2 linked regions of the Candidatus Kuenenia stuttgartiensis genome follow. The protein of the gene in region 2 interacts with the protein of the main gene of each other region in a pairwise test. Links are inferred from orthologs where the notes say so. Each region holds a gene or a part of one and is shown on either strand. Other genes may lie near its edges.

Evidence for each region. The genes of interacting proteins can lie anywhere in the genome.
Region 1: the proteins of nusG (region 2) and rho interact in binary tests that used the Escherichia coli proteins (3 or more experiments, as listed by UniProt). The link is inferred for Candidatus Kuenenia stuttgartiensis from one-to-one orthologs.

What each region holds. Positions count from the first base shown.
Region 1 is NZ_LT934425.1:2,171,280-2,176,415, reverse strand. The notes cover bases 1,249-4,194. They hold rho (transcription termination factor Rho), read left to right. Parts: upstream 1,249-2,013; coding sequence 2,014-3,375; downstream 3,376-4,194. Other genes in these bases: coaE (dephospho-CoA kinase), read left to right, coding at 1,400-2,011; polA (DNA polymerase I), read left to right, coding at 1,249-1,400. Outside these bases: more of polA, read left to right, coding at 1-1,248; KSMBR1_RS09980 (glycosyltransferase), read right to left, coding at 4,403-5,136. UniProt on the Escherichia coli protein: Facilitates transcription termination by a mechanism that involves Rho binding to the nascent RNA, activation of Rho's RNA-dependent ATPase activity, and release of the mRNA from the DNA template.
Region 2 is NZ_LT934425.1:3,004,572-3,009,598, reverse strand. What follows is about bases 391-3,242. They hold nusG (transcription termination/antitermination protein NusG), read right to left. Parts: upstream 2,165-3,242; coding sequence 1,616-2,164; downstream 391-1,615. Other genes in these bases: tuf (elongation factor Tu), read right to left, coding at 3,082-3,242; rpmG (50S ribosomal protein L33), read right to left, coding at 2,904-3,053; secE (preprotein translocase subunit SecE), read right to left, coding at 2,295-2,756; rplK (50S ribosomal protein L11), read right to left, coding at 1,175-1,600; rplA (50S ribosomal protein L1), read right to left, coding at 448-1,128. Outside these bases: more of rplJ, read right to left, coding at 1-390; more of tuf, read right to left, coding at 3,243-4,284. UniProt on the Escherichia coli protein: Part of the processive rRNA transcription and antitermination complex (rrnTAC). The complex forms an RNA-chaperone ring around the RNA exit tunnel of RNA polymerase (RNAP).

The DNA of each region.
Region 1 (5,136 bases), 830 kb from region 2 along the record:
TTGCCTTTGAATACTTATCTTACAAAACAATAATGATCGCTGAATTAATCGGTTCCGGCAAACAGCAGATAACGATGGATAAAGTGCCGGTAGATAAGGTATGCCAATATGCCTGCCAGGACGCCGACATAACATTTCGCCTGGCGGAAACAATGGCGCCGTTATTAAAGAAAGAAGGATTATGGCAGCTTTTTCAGGAAATAGAGATTCCTCTGATTTATGTGTTGGCGGAAATGGAGGGGAATGGCATCTGTATTAATGCAGACTTTCTTCGGCAGATGTCCGGTGATTTAGCGGCACAATTGCAGTGTCTGGAAAAAGAAATCTATCGTGTTGCAGAGCAGGAGTTTAATATCAGTTCTCACAAACAATTGGGGGCAATCCTTTTTGATAAATTCCAATTACCAAAATTAAGGCGCACAAAAACAGGCGTATCAACAGATGCAAACGTGCTGGCTTCCCTTGCATGGCGTCATCCATTGCCAAAACTGGCGCTGGAATACCGGCAGCTTGCGAAGCTTAAAAGCACGTATGCAGACGCCTTGCCGAATCTCTTAAATCAGGATACAGGGAAAATCCATACGACCTTTAATCAAACAGTGACGTCAACTGGCCGCCTCAGCAGCAGTAATCCAAATCTTCAGAATATTCCGGTCAAAACAGATATTGGCAAACAAATTCGCAGGGCGTTTATTCCATCCGGAAAAAACGCAGTGTTCTTGTCGGCGGATTATTCGCAAATCGAGTTAAGGATACTTGCACATTTTTCTGAAGATACGGCGCTGATGGAGGCGTTCAGGGAAGATTTGGATATTCACGCTGCGGTGGCGTCCTCCATTTATCATGTTCCTCTGGAAAACGTAACGACAGAAATGCGGCGCAATGCGAAAGCGATAAACTTTGGCATTATTTACGGACTTAATGAATATGGGCTTTCACGGGATACCGGTCTTTCATTAAATGATGCAAAAGATTTTATCGATGCATATTTTACTTTGTATCAGGGGGTGCGGGAATTCAGGGATAAGGTAGTCGAAGAGGCGAAAGAAATGGGATATGTAAAAACACTTTTTAATAGAAAACGTGCCATTCCCGATATTAATGCAAAGAATAAACGGTTCAGAAACCTCGCGGAGCGTATTGCCATAAACACGATAATTCAAGGCTCCGCCGCTGATTTGATAAAGGTTGCAATGAACAATATTTATTCAAAATTGAAATGCGGGGATTATGAAGCACGCATGCTGCTGCAAATACATGATGAACTGCTTTTTGAAGTAGGGGTACAGGCGCTGGAGCAGACTCGTATAATGGTGCAGGAAGAAATGGGGCATGCCGTAACGCTCAGGGTTCCCGTTAAGGTGAATATCAAGACGGGGAAAAACTGGATGGAAACATAGTGCGCAACAGACCAAAAATTATTGGCATAACAGGAGGCATCGCCAGCGGAAAAAGTGCCATTGCCCGGATGCTGGCTTCGCTGGGAGCGGCACACATCGATGCCGATGAGATGTGCCATACACTGCTTTTAAGAGATGAGATTAAAAAAAATATAATAGAAACATATGGCAATACGGTGAAAAATGGCTATGGCGGAATAGACCGCAGACAACTGGCAGAGATCGTATTCAGGGATAAGGCCGGTTTGGATACTTTATGCTCGATATTGCATCCCATTATTATAAAACAAATCTATGCAAAAATTGACGACATAATACATCGCGGCAAAAAGCATGCTATCGTTATCGATGCTGCTTTATTAGAAGAATCGGGGCTTTCAATGGTATGTGATTATGTGGTATTTGTAAATACCGGCAAAGACCAACGGATAAAGCGAAGTCAAATCAGCAGGCACTGGAGCAAAGGAGAATTGGAAAAAAGAGAATCTTTCCAGATGGATCTGCAAGAGAAGAAAAACAAGGCGGATTATATTATTGATAATAATTTCTCGGTCGATAATACATTTCTGCAAGTCAAAAAATTCTGGCAACTTTATATAGAGGATAAATAGTTATGAAAGGTAAGGAGACAATGAATATGGTCTTGGACAGTAAAAAAGAAATAGAAGTAATAGATAAAGAAACAAATGAAAAATATGAGGAAATCAAACGCGGCAAAATGCACATAACAGAACTGCAAAAGAAAACAATCAAGGAATTACAGGATATCGCCAAGAAGGAAGGGCTTAAAGAATACACGGGATTAAAGAAGCAGGAACTGATCTTTAAAATCCTGAAGGAAAGAGTCAATCAAAATGGTCTGATGTACGGAGAAGGCGTAGTGGAGGTGCTTCCGGAGGGTTTTGGTTTTCTCCGTTCACCTGACTATAATTACCTGCCTTGCCCGGACGACATCTACATTTCGCCTTCGCAAATACGCCGTTTTGGCATTCGTACCGGCGCTGTTGTATCAGGGCAAATAAGGCCACCAAAGGATTCAGAACGGTATTTTGCATTGTTGCGTGTTGAGGCAATAAATTTTGAAAATCCGGAAATGATGGGAGATAAGATTGTTTTTGATGACCTGACTCCCCTTCACCCAACTGAAAGGCTTTTTTTAGAAAAAGATCCTGCTGAACTTGAGACAAGAATTATGGATTTTGTTACGCCTATCGGCAAAGGCCAGAGGGGTTTAATCGTAGCGCCTCCACGCACGGGGAAAACAGTGTTGCTTCAAAAAGTAGCAAATAGTATTACAAAAAACCATCCCGAAGCGTATTTGATTATCCTGCTCATCGATGAAAGGCCGGAAGAAGTTACGGATATGGACAGGTCGGTTGATGCGGAGGTTATAGGATCTACCTTCGATGAGCCGGCAAGCAGGCATATTCAGGTTGCGGAAATGGTAATAGAAAAGGCAAAACGCATGGTGGAATATGGCAAAGACGTTGTTGTGCTGCTCGATTCCATCACAAGACTGGCAAGGGCATACAACACAGAGATTCCCCACAGTGGCAAAATACTGTCCGGCGGTGTGGATGCAAGTGCCCTTCAGAAACCTAAAAGGTTTTTCGGGGCTGCAAGAAACATTGAAGAAGGCGGCAGCCTTACCATCATTGCAACCGCACTTGTTGATACGGGAAGCAGGATGGATGAGGTTATTTTTGAAGAGTTCAAGGGCACTGGCAATATGGAGCTTCATCTTGACAGGAAGCTGGCAGACCGCAGACTGTTTCCCGCAATTGATATTACCCGTTCAGGTACCCGCAAAGAAGAGTTAATTGTTAATGCAGACGAAATTAAACGCATCTGGATACTCAGAAAGGTGCTTAACGAAATGAATCCTATAGAAGCTATGGAATTATTAAAGAACAGGCTTTCAAAAACAAAAACAAATGCCGAATTTCTGATGACGATGAATATTAGCGGACTCTAACGGGGTGAATCTTTACAACAGTTTATTAATACACGCCTTCAAAAAATAAAAACGCTTTTTTCTGTACCTTCCTTTTACCAATTGACCCTTATTGAAAAATAACGGGCATATCTCAATGAAGAAAGTATGCAGCACTGAAAATTGGCACGAATAGGGGCATTATGCGAGTGTTCTGTTAATTTAGCCACCTTCCGTGATATTGCCTTTCATAAAGAACAAGGCAGTATGCCTAACACTTTAAATAGCGAAGAGAAAAGATGCAACAACACGGTCATATATTTTTTTAATGGTAACGGATGGAGCCCATGCACTCTGTCTCCTAATCAAGGGGGGAGCATTCCCGATTTTTTGTAAAAATGTCATTTAGCAGGGGGAGAGAATAGTAACTCAAGCTTCCAGCTTGAGGGCAAAATGCCACAAGCAGGATGCTTGTGTTACAATGTACAATTAGTTAACCAAAAAATCGGGAATGCTCCTGTTGTTCAAACAATGTCCCCCGCTGGCGGGGGTTCAGGGGGTGGACTGGATTTCTCCATCGATTCAACTACCCCTTTATTATGAAAACAAACTTGCCCCTCTTTCCTACGCTCCGCACACGGGTCAAATGGACAATTTTATCCTGTTTCGTGACATGCATTTCCACGCAAAGCTTAGGAATTAGAAGAAAAACTTATGGCTATTCATGTTATAAACCTTCCAGATTTCCTCCGCAGACAATTCCACCCCCTTATTCCCCCGCCAGCGGGGGACAGGCTTGTCACATCCCTTGCAGCGTAGTTTTGCCCCAATCACACAAACGGTTATAAAAAATCAGGAATGCACCCCTTCACAAATTTGTCTATCTGATACTATCGGCTCCTGAGACGCGTCAGATATTTGATTGTTTATTTTCCTTAAAGACATCGGGTGCATGGTGAAATATACGGCGCGGCCCGTCAGCTCTGTGTATGTCATAATATTTCACATTGTCAGCCATAAGTCTGTCCATGTCTTTTGCGTTCTCCGTCTTCTCTGCGGTATACCAGTGTTATGAAATTTTCAGGCTGGATATTTTTTCAAGATTTTGTTGCGCCTCTGCGTAATCAACGTCTATTGCCAATGCCTTTTCAAAGCAGTGCCTTGCATCATCATGCATTCTTTTCCTGAAATACAAAACGCCCAAATTGTTATAAATAGTGGCGTCAGCATTGTGTAATTCAACTGCCTTTCGGAAAGCAGCAATGGCATCGTCTACCTTTTGGGTATTTATGTATGAAAGGGCAAGATTGTAGTATGCGTCATAAAGGCGGGAAGTTTCTTCCGGCGGTAATTGTTGCTTGGGAGAAGGGCTTGTTTCGATGGCTTTTTTATATGCATCAATCGCTTCGTTGTAAGCACCACTTTGAAATGAAGCTTCCGCTCTATTAAATAGTCCTCTAATTTGTTTTTCCCGGTAAATTTTTATTCCCCGTTGTAAAACAACATTTCTTGTATAATCCATTACCTCTTTTCTACCGAATGTGGTTGACGAGCCATCTTCCCTCCAGGAATATTCACAGGTAATTTTCCTGATATGCGCAAATTGGAATTTTGTTGACATCCTTATCCATAAATCCCAGTCCTCGTGAGCACCAAGCGTTTCATCAAATATTCCTACAACGTCAATGCACGATTTATAATGCATAATACAGGGCGTCGGTATAAAATTACCCGTAAGGATACGATCATAGTCAAAGTCAAAAGAATAAGGTATCTCTTTGTTTTTTGTTATATATTTTCCGT
Region 2 (5,027 bases):
CTATTTGGGATCTAAGCACTGGCAAGGAAGGAAGCTTCGCCAAACTCTTGATAGAATCAATTGACAGTGCCTCTCCCTCAAAAAACCCACCCTGCAACGTAAAAAATGGCAAATCTTCAGAGTATTTAACTGTTTCTTTTGCCATTAATACCGGATCATCCCCGCCACTTATGATAGCAGAAGGACCATTTAGCAAACCAACTATTGCCGTCTTGCCTATTTTCTTAAACGCAACCGCTGCAAGAGAATTTTTAACAACCTCCATAAGTATCTTCTTCTGCCATAATTCATTTCGCAACTGATTAAACTGCAAAGCAGTGATACCTCTATAACCAACTACCAGATAGCTACTCTTATCATCATAACGAGAAATCAGTTCTTTTATTGTAAGTTCTTTTAATTCATTTGGCATTGTTCTGTCTATTCCCTTAGCTACACATTTTAAAATTAAATTTGCAACATTACGCCAGGACTCATCGTCGAAGAAAGTGAAACCTTCTCTATATACATCCCTTTTGCAGCCGATGGACGCAAGTTCAATATATGTTTAATAAATGTGTTTATATTGTCGGCAAGATCTGCAACGGAAAACGACAGCTTTCCAGCAATTGCATGAACATTTCCACCAGCATCATTTCTAAACTCAATTTTACCTGCTTTAAACTCCCTAACAGCTGTTTCTACATCGTCGGTTACAGTTCCCGACTTGGGAGACGGCATTTTACCCTGAGGACCTAACACTTTACCTAATTTACCAACTATTCTCATCATATCCGGAGTAGAAATTGCGACGTCAAAATCCCCCCATCCCCCCTCAACCTTTTTCACCAGATCTTCAGCACCAACCTCTTCAGCTCCTGCATCTTTCGCAATAGTTGCTTTTTCTCCAACGGCAAAAACTATCACCTTTAAACTTTTGCCAATACCCTTCGGCAAAGATATAGCACCTCTAACAAGCTGGTCTGATTGTTTTGCATCGATACCCAACTTAATTACGACTTCGACACTTTCATCGAACTTTGCAGTCTTAAAAGATTTAAGATGTTTTAAGGCATCCTCTAATTCGTATTTTTTGTTTATATCTATATGTTTTAAAGATTCTAAATATCTTTTACTTCTTTTTAGCATTTTATAAATCCTTCTGATTAAACACAACTTCTCCCATTTTCATACACTAATCCACAATTTTAAGCCCCATAGTATGAGCAGTTCCTTCTATTATCCTCATTGCACTTTCTAAATTACTAACATTTAAATCTGCCAACTTTCTAGCTGCTATTTCCCTGATTTGTTGTTTGTTAACTTGCCCAACCTTCTGCCGATTTGGCTCTGGCGAACCTTTAACAATACCTGCGGATTGTTTTAATAGCACAGAAGCAGGCGGAGACTTAATTATAAAGGTAAACGTTTTATCTTTAAAAACAGTAATCTCTGCAGGAGTTAAAATTCCCTGCAAATCTTTCGTTTTATCGTTAAACTGCTTCACAAATTGCCCGATATTTACTCCATGCTGCCCAAGTGCCGGACCAACCGGAGGTGCAGGGGTTGCCTGCCCTGCCGGACACTGCAACTTGATTTTAGCCAAAATCTCCTTTGCCATTACATTCTCCTACCTTTAAATTGACTCTACTTGCCAATATTCTAATTCAACTGGCGTTGCCCTTCCGAACACGGTAAGCATAACCTTAACGCGGCCACTCGCAGGCAAAACCTCTTCAACTATTCCATCATAATTCTCAAACGGTCCTTCTTTTATTCGTACCTTCTCGCCTTCATTAAATTCGATCTTTGCACGCGGCCTTTCTTCTTTCTGATCCAGATCAGAAAGAAGTTTTTCAACCTCATATTTGGTCATAGGCACAGGCTTACTCTGGCCGCCAATAAATTCCCCTGTGCCTGAAGTTTCGCGAATCGTAAACCAAACTTCCTTTGGAATTTGACCTTTTTCGTCTACCTCAATCTCTACCATTATGTATCCTGGATATATTTTGCGGTCAGATACCCTCTTCTTACCACCCTTAACCTCAGAAATTTTCTCACTCGGCACCAGTACATTTGTAATCAGGCTCTCCATACCCTGTGCTCTTATACGCTCTACTAAATTGTCCCTGACTTTATCTTCTCTATTGCTTTGCACACGCAAAACAAACCATTCCTTTGGCATCTATTTATAAACCTATAAAAACCTAAAAATTTCACGTCTAAAATTCAATGCGATTGCATCGCGTATAATCAAGGAATGAGTAAAATGCGCCGAAAAACCCATCAAAAGTACGTCAATCAGCACACAGGCTTTATAGTACTCCAATATACTCCATGAAGAAGGAGACGACCCAGTCTACACCTAATATAAAAAATCCTATGATTACCACAGATATAATCACAACAATCGTGGAGCCAACCAACTCATATCTTGTAGGCCATGATACTTTCTGAAGTTCATTTTGAGTTTCAACTAAAAATTCTACTGCTTTTTTTCCGCCTTCATCAATAGGCCTCAGCCCGGTTTTAAAGCCAGCAACCAAGATACAAATCAGATACCCCAGAAAAACAAAAAGCGCAACCGAACAAATTAATCCCCATGTAAGCTCAATATCTACAAGGGGAACCCTCGCATTTTCAAATATATTTGGCAATCCTATCAAGACATTGTACAACGAAATGGAAGCAAACAACGCTAGCAACCCTAACGCAATACCAACAACTATCCTGCTATAAGATCCTTGGCCCTTCTTATGAATAACAAACAATGACATTAGCTTATCTTATTACTCTTGATCTAAGATTGAAAATAATTAAATGGCAGGTCTGGAGGGATTCGAACCCCCAACACCCGGATTTGGAGTCCAGTGCTCTACCAATTAGAGCTACAGACCTTTAGTTACACCCAAACACACAGAAAACTACTTTTTATATTCTTTGTGGAACACATGCCTTCCACAGTTCTTACAAAATTTCTTCAATTCCAACTTTTCCGCCTGCTTTGCCTTTTTAGGCGTTCTGTAGTTCCTGTTGGAACATTCACGACAAACCAGGGTAATATACTCTCGCATCAACAAACCCTCAAAACCACATTATAATTTATTCAACAATTTTTGTAACGACACCTGCACCCACTGTCTTCCCACCTTCCCGAATTGCAAACCGCAGCCCCTCATCCATAGCTATCGGCGTTACCAATGCTACATTGATCTTCACGTTATCTCCAGGCATCACCATCTCCGCACCGCCTGTCAAAGTTACCACCCCGGTCACGTCAGTCGTCCTAAAATAAAACTGTGGTCTATATCCATTAAAAAAGGGAGTATGCCTTCCTCCCTCTTCCTTAGTCAATATATACACCTCCGCTTCGTATTTAGTATGCGGCGTTATACTGCCGGGTTTCGCTAACACCTGACCACGCTCCAGATCATTCTTCTCCACCCCCCGCAGCAACAATCCCAGGTTATCCCCTGCCTGTCCCTCATCCAACGTTTTGTTAAACATTTCCACACCAGTAACCACAGACTTCTTTATATCCGGCTTAATCCCAACAACATCTACTTCATCTCCTACCTTCACTCTACCCTTCTCAACCCTGCCTGTTCCAACTGTACCACGCCCTTTTATGCTAAACACATCTTCCACGGACATCAAAAACGGCTTATCTATTTCCCTTACAGGATCGGGGATGTAAGTATCCACCGCATCCATTAGTTTCAATATCGGACCACAACTCGCACATTCAGCACCTCCACATCCACACTGTGCCGCCTTCAGCGCAGAACCCTTCACTACAGGTATCTCATCCCCAGGAAAATCATATTTACTCAATAGCTCCCTTATTTCCATCTCTACAAGTTCCAACAGCTCCTGATCCTCTAACATATCCACCTTATTCAGGAACACCACAATCCTGGGAACTCCCACCTGCCTTGACAACAATATATGCTCGCGGGTCTGCGGCATCGGACCATCCGGCGCACTTACAACCAATATCGCTCCATCCATCTGCGCCGCACCTGTTATCATATTCTTTACATAATCTGCATGTCCAGGACAGTCCACATGCGCGTAATGCCTCTTCTTCGTCTCATACTCCACATGCGATATCGCTATCGTTATACCTCGTTCGCGCTCTTCAGGAGCCTTGTCAATTGAATCAAACGGCCTATCCTTCGCCAACCCCTGCTTCGACAATACATGCGTTATTACTGACGTCAGCGTTGTCTTACCATGATCCACATGCCCTATCGTACCTATGTTTAAATGCGGCTTTGTTCGCTGAAATACTTCTTTAGCCATGCGCTACCCCTTTTATCTTAATATTTTCACCATTATATAATTGCCCAAAATATATTTCCTTAAAAACTCCCACTACACATATCCACAAACTAGCAAAGACCACGACACTGCATATCAAACGCAAGCGCTGCCTGCATTTTATCTGGAGCTGCTGATGGGATTTGAACCCATGACCTCGTCCTTACCAAGGACGTGCTCCACCACTGAGCTACAGCAGCAATTGCTCATTATTCAACAAAACTATAGATACCGTTATATTTAAACTATACATACTTTTTCAAAAAAGCCAGAATTTATCAAATATAACAAAAAAAATATAAATGTCAAACAAAATAAGCCGAAACCCACAAATTATCTAAGCAATCCAAAATTAAGTAATATCAAAACATCAATTGCATCCAAATTGTTCGGCAAAAATACTTCCGTCTGAAATGATTTACATTGATTAGGAAATATTGCAAAAGTAAAACTTTTTACATTTTAAACCCTTGCATACTTAAACATGGCAAGATTAAACTTAGTGCCGCTGAAGAATTACAACATACATTAATAATGCAACGTATACGATATTATACGTACCATGTTGAACGAAAGACTTTCTCGATAATTATAAAATTTTATACGAATTTTTCAAAAGCGGGCGATGGGAATCGAACCCACATGACTAGCTTGGAAGGCTAGGGCTCTACCATTGAGCTACGCCCGCAAACAAAGCATCATTTATGACATTTTTTCAAAAGACA